Regions from separate parts of the Vibrio sp. KUL78 genome, predicted to be linked through region 2. Evidence: predicted binding sites of a transcription regulator. Region 2 holds the regulator's gene; the other holds the start of a gene.

Evidence for each region. The regulator MetJ, encoded in region 2, represses methionine synthesis genes. The targets are predictions, from matches to a motif close to TTAGACNTNTANANGTCTAA.
Region 1: the regulator MetJ is predicted to act here: its motif matches at 2,588-2,607, upstream of metH (methionine synthase).

Annotation. Positions count from the first base shown of each region.
Region 1 covers NZ_AP045837.1:404,944-410,543, reverse strand. The annotation lists gene metH (methionine synthase) at 1-2,486, opposite strand, end outside; gene AC6I8Y_RS02190 (cation:proton antiporter) at 2,830-4,152, shown strand; tRNA gene AC6I8Y_RS02185 (tRNA-Asn) at 4,270-4,345, opposite strand; tRNA gene AC6I8Y_RS02180 (tRNA-Phe) at 4,398-4,473, opposite strand; tRNA gene AC6I8Y_RS02175 (tRNA-Thr) at 4,481-4,556, opposite strand; tRNA gene AC6I8Y_RS02170 (tRNA-Phe) at 4,613-4,688, opposite strand; gene mltC (membrane-bound lytic murein transglycosylase MltC) at 4,814-5,600, opposite strand, start outside.
Region 2 covers NZ_AP045837.1:3,284,467-3,290,066, forward strand. The annotation lists gene AC6I8Y_RS15265 (bifunctional aspartate kinase/homoserine dehydrogenase II) at 1-786, opposite strand, end outside; gene AC6I8Y_RS15270 (O-succinylhomoserine (thiol)-lyase) at 793-1,962, opposite strand; gene metJ (met regulon transcriptional regulator MetJ) at 2,234-2,554, shown strand; gene AC6I8Y_RS15280 (malic enzyme-like NAD(P)-binding protein) at 3,702-4,961, opposite strand; gene rpmE (50S ribosomal protein L31) at 5,555-5,600, opposite strand, start outside.

The DNA of each region.
Region 1 (5,600 bases), 690 kb from region 2:
GTCGCGCCGCCAATCAATAGCGGCAGGTCGAAACCTTGACGCTCCATCTCTTTGGCGACGTGAACCATCTCATCAAGCGATGGCGTAATTAGACCTGACAGACCAATGATGTCGACGTTTTCTTCTTTGGCGACTTTAAGGATCTTTTCGCAAGGCACCATGACACCAAGGTCAATGATCTCGTAGTTGTTACACTGCAGAACCACGCCAACGATGTTCTTACCGATATCGTGAACATCGCCTTTAACGGTGGCAAGAAGGATCTTACCGTTGCTCGAGCCCGCCTGCTTGGACGCATTAATAAATGGCTCTAGATGCGCCACGGCCTGCTTCATAACACGCGCAGATTTCACTACCTGAGGAAGGAACATCTTACCTTCGCCAAATAGGTCACCGACCACGTTCATGCCATCCATCAAAGGACCTTCAATTACCTCGAGAGGTTTTGAGGCATTGACGCGCGCTTCTTCGGTATCTTCAACGATGAACTCGGTAATACCTTTCACAAGCGCATGCTCTAAGCGCTTTTCTACTGGCCAAGTACGCCACTCTAGCGCACTGGCATCATCTTCTTTACCAACGCCTTTGTTTGCGTATTCAGCGGCAATATCAAGCAGACGCTCGGTTCCATCATCACGACGGTTGAGTACCACATCCTCTACAGCCTCACGCAGCTTGTCTGGAACGTTATCGTAGATCTCAAGCTGACCGGCGTTAACGATACCCATGTCCATACCATTCTTAAAACAGTGGTAAAGGAACACGGCATGAATCGCTTCACGAACATAGTTGTTACCACGGAACGAGAAGGAAACGTTCGATACACCACCAGAGATCATCGCATGCGGTAAGTCACGTTTAATGTCTGCTACTGCTTCAATAAAGTCGACTGCGTAGTTATTGTGCTCTTCAATACCCGTCGCTACCGCGAAGATATTCGGGTCAAAGATGATGTCTTCTGGTGGGAAGCCAACTTCATCAACAAGAATACGATAAGCATTGGTACAGATTTCTAGCTTACGCTCGCGAGTTTCCGCCTGACCCACTTCGTCAAACGCCATCACGATAACGGCTGCGCCATAACGGCGGATCAGCTTCGCTTGTTCAACAAACTTCTCTTTGCCTTCTTTTAGCGAGATGGAGTTAACAATGCCCTTACCTTGGATACACTTAAGGCCCGCTTCGATGACTTCCCACTTTGAGGAATCCACCATGATAGGCACTTTGGAGATCTCAGGCTCAGAGGCACACAGATTTAGGAATCGAACCATGCAGGCTTCAGCATCTAGCATGCCCTCATCCATGTTGATATCGATGATCTGCGCGCCATTTTCAACCTGCTGACGAGCCACTTCTAGCGCTTCATCATAAAGCTCTTCTTTGATAAGGCGCTTAAAGCGTGCAGAACCTGTCACGTTGGTACGCTCACCAACGTTAATGAATAGCGATTCTTTCTCAATAGTAAGTGGCTCTAGACCAGATAGCCGACAAGCAACAGGGAGCTCAGGCAGTGGACGAGGAGTCACACCCTCGACAGCCTGAGCCATCTGGCGAATGTGTTCAGGCGTAGTACCACAACAGCCACCCACTAGGTTTAGGAAGCCGCTTCGTGCCCACTCACCGATGTGCTCAGCCATGTCTTCAGGAGAGAGGTCGTATTCACCAAAGGCATTCGGTAGACCGGCATTCGGGTGCGCAGAGACGAAGCCCTCGGAGATGCGAGACATCTCTTCAACATATTGTCTTAACTCATCAGGTCCAAGAGCACAGTTGAGACCGAAAGAGATTGGCTTCACGTGGCGCAATGCGTTGTAGAAAGCTTCGGTAGTTTGCCCTGAAAGGGTACGACCAGACGCATCGGTAATGGTGCCTGAGATCATCACTGGAAGCTCAATGCCTAGCTCTTCAAATACGGATTCAACCGCGAATGAACAGGCTTTTGCATTCAGCGTATCGAAGATGGTTTCAATAAGAATAAGGTCACTGCCGCCGCGAATCAGCGCGCGAGTAGACTCTGAGTACGCCTCCACCAGCTCATCAAAGCTAACATTACGATAGCCCGGATCATTTACGTCTGGGGAGATAGAACACGTACGGTTGGTTGGACCAAGAACACCGGCAACATAACGAGGTCGCTCTGGCGTTTTGGCTGTCCACTCATCGGCAGCAATTCTGGCAAGTCTAGCGGCTTCGTAGTTGATTTCCTCACTCAGTGATTCCATCTCGTAATCTGCCATAGCGATCGTGGTAGCGTTGAAGGTGTTAGTTTCAAGAATGTCCGCACCCGCTTCTAGGTAGGCACTATGGATCTCTTTAATCAGGTCTGGCTGAGTTAATACTAAAAGGTCATTGTTGCCTTTAAGATCACACTGCCAATCTGCAAAACGCTCGCCGCGATAGTCCTCTTCCTCAAGTTTGTATCCTTGGATCATGGTGCCCATACCACCATCGATCAAAAGAATACGCTGCTTGAGCTGATTTTCTATCTGAGTTTTTTTGCTAAGAGCTTTCTTGCCTTCAACGTACTTACTGCTTCCCACGATACTGCCTCATTCCTTGCTAATGCTGTCATCGTATCACAGATTTTTTAGAAATCTAGACGTCTAAAAAATCTTTACTGATTTGTTATCCCCTCAAATTATCGGACTCTCGGAACAGAAACAAGTTGTTCGTTGTCTACTCACTCGACTGAGTGAATAAAAAACAACAACATCGCGTAACTCGCCCTAATCTATAAGTGCGAAGAATAAATTCACAAATAGTGATTGATATTCACAGGTGAGAAGAACAAAATCCCATTAACATTTATTTACATATCTAGGTGAAGTGATGTCCGTCTATCAGACTTTATGCTTTTTGTCCGCAGCAGCCATGTTAATTGCTCTAATAAATAGCAAGATAGGTAAGATGCAAACCACCATTGCAATTACTGCCGGCGCTATGATGCTATCACTGCTCATCTTAATCGCAGGCCAAAATGATTGGTTTCAGTTAACCGAACTCGCGACCGAAACCGTCGCTGATATCGATTTTGAAGACTTCCTACTCCAAGGGATCCTCGGCTTCCTGCTGTTTGCCGGTGGTTTAGGTATCAAACTGCCCCACCTTAAAGATCAAAAATGGGAAATTACCGTCCTTGCTTTAGGCGCGACGCTATTCTCTACCTTCTTTATCGGGTTTGTGCTGTATGGCTTCTGTTTACTGATTGGCCTTCAATTTGATCTTATCTACTGCTTGCTATTCGGCGCCTTGATCTCCCCTACCGACCCTATCGCCGTTCTTGCCATTGTGAAAAAGCTCAATGCTCCGCAAAGAGTCTCAACCCAAGTCGAAGGTGAGTCACTCTTCAACGACGGTTTTGGCCTAGTTATTTTTGTTACGCTATTTACCATTGCATTCGGTAGTGAAGCACCAACGGTGGGCAGTGTAACGGCTCTGTTCCTGCAAGAAGCAATTGGCGGTATTGCCTATGGTTTTGCACTCGGTCTCGTATTCCATTACCTCATTAGCTCAACCGACGATCATTCAATGGAACTCCTGCTGACTATTGGTATCCCAACAGCCGGCTACGCCTTTGCTGAGTTCCTTCATGTCTCTGGACCACTTTCAATGGTGGTGTCGGGTATTATGATTGGCAACTGGACACGTTACATTGGCTTTTCAAAACAGTCAGAGGAACACCTCGACCACTTCTGGGAGCTTGTGGACGAATTCTTAAATGGTGTGCTGTTCCTACTCATCGGTATGTCGATGCTGCTATTCCAATTCCATCAAGAAGACTGGATCATGATGGCCGTTTCAGTACCGCTTGTACTTTGTGCGCGTTATTTGAGTGTAGCGCTGGCCTACGTGGGCTTTAAGCGCTATCGCCGCTATAACCCTTGGTCGGTGCGTATTTTAACGTGGGGTGGCTTACGCGGCGGTCTTGCGCTGGCAATGGCACTCTCTATCCCGTCCGGTATCTGGGTGATTGAGGATAAGCTCATCGACGTTAAAGAGATCATCATGGTCATGACCTACTCGGTTGTGGTGTTCTCCATCTTGATTCAAGGCTCAACCATTACCCCTATGATTGAGAAGGCTAAGTTAGCAGAGAAAGAGATGCAGAAAGAAACGCAGCCTGAGGGCGAGATAAAAGTTCAGCAGGATTAACAACAAGCTGACTCAAAATAGCCTCGCATAACTTGCGGGGCTTTTTTTATGACTTTGAAATCAGAAACCGTAGAAACGAAAAAAGCCGTATCTTTCGATACGGCTTTTTTCTTAAAGTGGCTCCCCCTGCGGGACTCGAACCTGCGACATACGGATTAACAGTCCGCCGTTCTACCAACTGAACTAAGGGGGAATTATTTGTGTAAGCTAGGTCGTAAGACCATTATCAGCTTTACACTAAATAATGGTGCCTCGAGGCGGAGTCGAACCACCGACACGCGGATTTTCAATCCGCTGCTCTACCAACTGAGCTATCGAGGCAAATAAATGGTGCCGACTACCGGAATCGAACTGGTGACCTACTGATTACAAGTCAGTTGCTCTACCTACTGAGCTAAGTCGGCGACACTTTATTTGTTATTGCTCGTGTTTCTGTTAACAACACCAACAATCTAAATTGTGGTGCCCGGAGGCGGAATCGAACCACCGACACGAGGATTTTCAATCCTCTGCTCTACCGACTGAGCTATCCGGGCAACGGGGCGCTATTAAACGGATTTTCGGTCCTCCCGTCAACGCTTTTTTGAAAAAAACTTTAAAAAAGCGTTCAAGCGCTGCATTTTTCAGCGGATCGTATTTGTTTTAGGCAAATTTGGCAAAATTAGCCTTTTCCAGCATTAAAATCTTTTTTGAATTTAGTTACTTTCTCTAAATAACGACGCGCCTCTGCATTCGGGTGCTTTTTAGTCAGTGCCCAATAAACCTGATTCGGCTGCAGTGAATTAAGATCGTTCATCGCCCGTTTTCGGTCTGTACGGTGGAAGGTGTTTAGTACGCCGCCAGTACCACCGTTGTACGCCGAGATCATGCTGTACTCCAGCGACAGCGGGTGACGTACATCACGAAGGTAGCGGTTTTTCAAAATATAGAAGTACGCAGTGCCGGTATCAATGTTCTGCTCTGGATTAAACAAGTACTCCGGTGTTGGCTCTCCCGGTTTGTTCTTCACGAGCTTAAACACATCTCGCCCTGCCGTCTTCGGCACCACCTGCATCAAGCCATAGGCATTCGCCCAGCTCACAGCATACGGGTTGAAACTACTCTCGGTTTTGATAATGGCGTAAATCAGATCTTCTGGAATATCGTAACGCTTTGATGCGCGGCGAACGATATCTGAATATTGGTAACTTCGCTGCTGAAAGTGGTCAGCAACCATAGGGATCTCGACGTAATATGCCTTCTTGTAATCAACATTCTTAGTCTTGAGCTTGTTCGCGATCAGATAGTCAGCAAAGCGATTGGCACGCCAAGTCCATTGAATCGGCTTCTTCTCTTGGTCGACAACCTGATTGTACAAAAATGGCTGACCTTCGAGCGTAATCCCCTTTGATGAGAACAAATCTACACTCGATGGATCATCTGGTGTAAGCAGCGTCGTCACGATCGCT
Region 2 (5,600 bases):
ACGCGCCAGTTCGCTGGCTTCATCTAAACGTAGCAAAGGCAATAGACATGCATCACTCACCACGCGTGGATCCGCGCTGTATACACCTGCAACGTCACTCCATATCGTCACGCATGACACTTCCGCCAATGCGCCAATCACAGTAGCAGAATAGTCAGAGCCATTACGACCCAGCAGCACGGTTTCGCCGCATTCACTTTGCGCCATGAAACCAGTGATCACCACACGGTGATGCGCATGCTGTGCCAATACTTCTTTGATCAGCGGGTAGGATTTAGCGCGGTCTACCTCTGGCTGAGTGCCGAACTCAGCGCGAAGGAAGGCTCTTGCGTCCTGTGCGACTGCAGGCAAATCGCTCTGTCTAAGCAGCGCAGCCAATAGGCGTGAAGACCACACCTCGCCGTGTCCTAATACCGATGCGCGCTCAGCGTCTGTGAGCGGATAGCTAAGCTCACCAAGCGTGCTAAATTCGTCGTGTAACTGAGAGACCAGACCTTCGGCTTCTTCACCGGTTAGTAGTGACTCCACCAGCTCAATCTGAAACTGACGAAGCGCCTGTAGGTGCTCGTGCGCAATGCGCCCATCTTTATTAAGCGCATCTAGAAATTCGATGAGACGGTTAGTGGTTTTACCCGCCGCCGAGACCACGATAAGGTCTTCTTCATTAGAGTAGTCTTTTAAGATAGAGACCACTCGGCGATAACATTCAGGGTCTGCTAAGCTGCTGCCGCCGAATTTGTGCAACTGCTTACCGTGTCTGTTATTCAGGGTACTGCTTTGACTCATGCCGGCTTATCCTTTAAATGCAGATGCTTTCTCAAACGCTTGGGCAAGGTCATCAATCAGATCTTGCGCGTCTTCTAGACCAACAGAGAGGCGAAGGAGCTGCTGAGAAACGCCCGCTTCGGCTAATGCTTCTTCGCCCATCGCACGGTGCGTCATAGACGCTGGGTGACAAATCAGACTTTCGACGCCACCAAGAGACTCTGCGAGCGAGAATAGCTCTAGCTCACCAACAAAGTACTTAAGCTGCTCAAAGCTACCCGCGAACTCAAAGCTCAACATAGAGCCAAAACCAGACTGCTGCTTCTTAGCAATCTCATGACCAGGGTGCTCAGGCAGACTTGGGTGATAAATCACTTTTACCAATGGTTGCGGCTTAAGAAAATCTAGGATCTGTTGCGAGCTCTCTTCATGGACACGCATACGTGCGCCAAGCGTGCGAATACCACGCAAAGTCATGTAGCTATCAAAAGGCGTACCCGTCGCACCGATGCAGTTGCCCCACCATGCGAGCTCTTCTGCGTGCTCTTCGGTTTTGGTGATCACCACACCGCCAATCACGTCAGAGTGACCGTTGATATACTTGGTCGTTGAGTGAATCACAAAGTCTGCACCAAGCTCGAGAGGCTTTTGGTACACAGGTGTCAAAAAGGTGTTGTCTACTGCTACCAGCGCACCGACCTTTTTCGCTTTTTCACACACGGCCGCAATATCGACAACACGCACAAGTGGGTTAGACGGCGTTTCAAGCAAGATAAGTTTTGGTTTTTGCTCAAGCGCAGCATCAAAGGCTTGCTCGTCACTTTGGTCGACAAAGTTAACCTTGAAGTCACCTTTTTGCGCACGCGTGTTGAACAAGCGGTACGTGCCACCATAACAGTCATGGGGAGCAATAATCGTGTCTTCTGGACCTAAGAAAGCAGAAACCCAAAGATTGAGTGCAGAGGTACCACAGTTAGTCACTACCGCGCCTTTACCAGATTCCAGCTCATACAAAGCAGTTTCTAACAAACCTCGGTTTGGGTTTCCTGAGCGGGTGTAATCGTAAGTCGGCACTTCCCCAAAGGCAGGGAAACCATAGTTAGTAGAGAGATAAATAGGTGGCACCACAGCGTGATGCTGGGTATCCGATTCGATACCAGTACGTACGGCTATTGTCGCTGGCTTCCGATTGCTCATAGAAACTTCCTTTCTCAGATCGCATGGCTAGTTGGTGTAACCACAGTGTCTACTTTTACCGGTAATATGGGAACCGGCAAACGCCACAAACGTTAAAGAATTAACATTGCATTAAAATAAATATCCACATTCGTTGCCCCACTTTACTTTCCAAAATGTGAGACGTCAACACTTCTAGACGTCTATATGTCTTTGCTTATGGCAGTAAATCCCGCTAAAATTGCAGCATTCTTATTACTACTATTTATGATTAACAGAGCGAAGGTGTGTAATGGCAGATTGGAATGGTGAATACATTAGCCCATATGCGGAGCACGGTAAGAAAAGCGAGCAGGTAAAAAAAATCACAGTGTCTATCCCGCTGAAGGTGCTAAAGGTATTGACCGATGAGCGTACTCGTCGCCAAATCAATAACCTACGCCATGCAACCAACAGTGAACTATTGTGCGAAGCTTTCCTGCACGCCTACACTGGCCAGCCGCTTCCGACCGACGAAGATTTAAGAAAAGACCGTCCTGATGATATCCCAACAGAAGCGAAAGAGCTGATGACGGCGATGGGGATTGAGTTTGAAGCGTTTGATGAAGAGTAGGTAGCATTCTATTTCTAAGATCATATCTTCAAGTTCATAAGAACTTCCTCCGCTAGCTTCTGTTCAATGAGCGTAGCAACACAGTTCTATAGATACCGTCTCCCTAAAATTATCGTCACCCCTGCGTAGGCAGGGGTCTACTCAAAGCGCATACCAAGCCTCAAGAAGATTCCTGCCTGCGCAGGAATGACGCGCGCTTTAGAGGCATCACGATCAAATTTAGTCACCCCACTAGCCGCGCGCCTGCGCAGGAATGACGCGCGCTTTAGAGTCATCACGGTTAAATTTATCGTCACCCCACTAGCCGCGCCTGCGTAAGCAGGGTCTACTCAAAGCGCGTACCAAGCCTCAGGAAGATTCCTGCCTGCGCAGGAATGACGCGCGCTTTAAAGTCATCACGGTTAAATTTATCGTCACCCCACTAGCCGCGCCTGCGTAAGCAGGGTCTACTCAAAGCGCATACCAAGCCTCAAGAAGATTCCTGCCTGCGCAGGAATGACGCGCGCTTTAGAGTCATCACGGTTAAATTTATCGTCACCCCACTAGCCGCGCGCCTGCGTAGGCAGGGTCTACTCAAAGCGCGCACCAAGCCTCAAGAAGATTCCTGCCTGCGCAGGAATGACGCGCGCTTTAAAGTCATCACGGTTAAATTTATCGTCATCCCACTAGCCGCGCCTGCGTAAGAAGGGTCTACTCAAAGCGCGTACCAAGCCTCAAGAAGATTCCTGCCTGCACAGGAATGACGCACGCTATAGAGTCATCACGGTCAAATTTATCGTCACCCTACTAGCCGCGCGCCTGCGCAGGCAAGGGTCTACTACAAGCGCGCACCAAGCCTCAAGAAGATTCCTGCCTGCGCAGGAATGACGCACGCTATAGAGTCATCACGGTCAAATTTATCGTCACCCTACTAGCCGCGCGCCTGCGCAGGCAGGGGCCTACTACAAGCGCGCACCAAGCCTCAAGAAGATTCCTGCCTACGCAGGAATGACGCGCGTTTTAGAGTCACCACAGTCAAAATGTACTAATGGTCACATAGGTAACACTTTAATCCGGTCACATAAGCAACAACCATTGCACCATTCAATAAGAAAGAGGGTCATCTAGACCCTCTTCTCGTTAAATGCGTTTGGCTTGTGCCACAACCTTAAGCCATATAGCTATCGGGTAACTCAATACGAGCCACGCCAGATTCAACCGCAGCTTTCGCTACCGCTTTAGCCACACGAGGAAGCAAACGCGGGTCCATTGGCTTTGGAATGATGTAGTCCTTACCAAAGGTCAGCGCCTCAACACCTGCGGCATTGAGTACGTCTTGTGGTACTGGCTCTTTCGCTAGCTCACGAATCGCTTCTACCGCTGCTAGTTTCATCTCATCATTAATCTCACTCGCACGCACATCAAGAGCACCACGGAAGATAAACGGGAAACACAGCACGTTGTTTACCTGGTTCGGGTAGTCTGAACGGCCTGTACCCATAATTAGGTCATCACGAACCTGATGAGCAAGCTCAGGTTTGATTTCTGGATCTGGGTTTGAACACGCAAACACGATTGGCTTGTCCGCCATTAGCTTAAGCGCTTCTGGTGGCAACAGATCAGGACCTGATACACCTAGGAATAGGTCCGCGCCTTCGATCACATCTTCTAGCGTGCGCTTATCTGTGTTGTTGGCAAACAGCTCTTTGTATTCGTTAAGATCGTCACGACGAGTGTGGATCACACCTTTACGATCCAGCATATAGATCTTCTCACGCATCGCACCGCATTTGATCAACAGCTCCATACAAGCGATCGCCGCTGCGCCTGCACCTAGACAGACAATAGTGGTTTCTTTCAGATCTTTGCCCTGAAGCTCGATAGCGTTGAGCATACCTGCTGCAGTAACAATCGCTGTACCGTGTTGGTCATCGTGGAATACCGGCACATCACAGCGCTCGATAAGGCGTCGTTCAATCTCAAAACAGTCTGGCGCTTTAATATCTTCTAGGTTGATACCACCAAAGGTGTCTGAGATGTTCGCAACAGTATCTACGAACTCATCGATAGTGCGGTGTTTTACCTCAATGTCAATGGAATCTAGACCCGCGAAGCGTTTAAACAGTAGCGCTTTACCTTCCATAACTGGCTTAGACGCCATTGGACCTAGGTTACCGAGACCTAGGATGGCGGTACCGTTAGAGATCACTGCGACCATATTGCCTTTCGCAGTGTATTTATAAACATTCTCGGCATTTTGCGCGATTTCACGCACAGGCTCTGCCACACCAGGGCTGTAGGCCAGTGCGAGATCGGCGGCTGAGTTGGCGGGTTTAGTTAATGCTACTTCGATTTTTCCAGGTACAGGGTTGGCATGGTAATCAAGCGCTTGCTGGCGAAATTCGTCAATTTGATGGTCATCGGACATGGTTAGCTATCCTGCTTTTATAAGACTGATTAGTTACTTAAGTGATGTAGTTATGAGTATATACCCAAGTGACCTCAAGACTCAGGATTCAGAGCCCTAGAGAGTGCTTATATCAAGGAAAATAACCGCAGAAATGGTAGTCCATTTCAAGGCTATTTGACGCTGAGATAAGCGCTCTCTAGGGCTCCCTTCGGGCGAGTTTGCTTGGTCCGCAGCCTGCGTTGGCGGTTTTCATCATAGAACCACTATGCTTTCAAACCACCGCCTTGGCTGCAAACCAAGCAAATCTCGCTGAACCTGAATCTTGAGGTTACTTGGGTATAAGCCCGTTTATTTTTATTCGCGTTGCTTCTAAAGGGTTACACACACAGAGTGGGTACATTTGAACGGAGAGGAGGTATCTCTGATGTTCATTACTCTGACGGACTAATACTACGCGAGTTTATTAGGCTTTTGAATGGATGGAAGGGATGAAGCGAAGAAAAAAGTAGAGATAGGTAGCACGTTATGCAAGCGGATGTTGACAGATAAACAAACAGCTAAAAAGCAAAAAGGACGCCGAAGCGTCCTTTTTTAATCTGCAAAAGTAATAATTACTTCTTGCTAGATAGAGCACCGAAACGCTTGTTGAAGCGATCA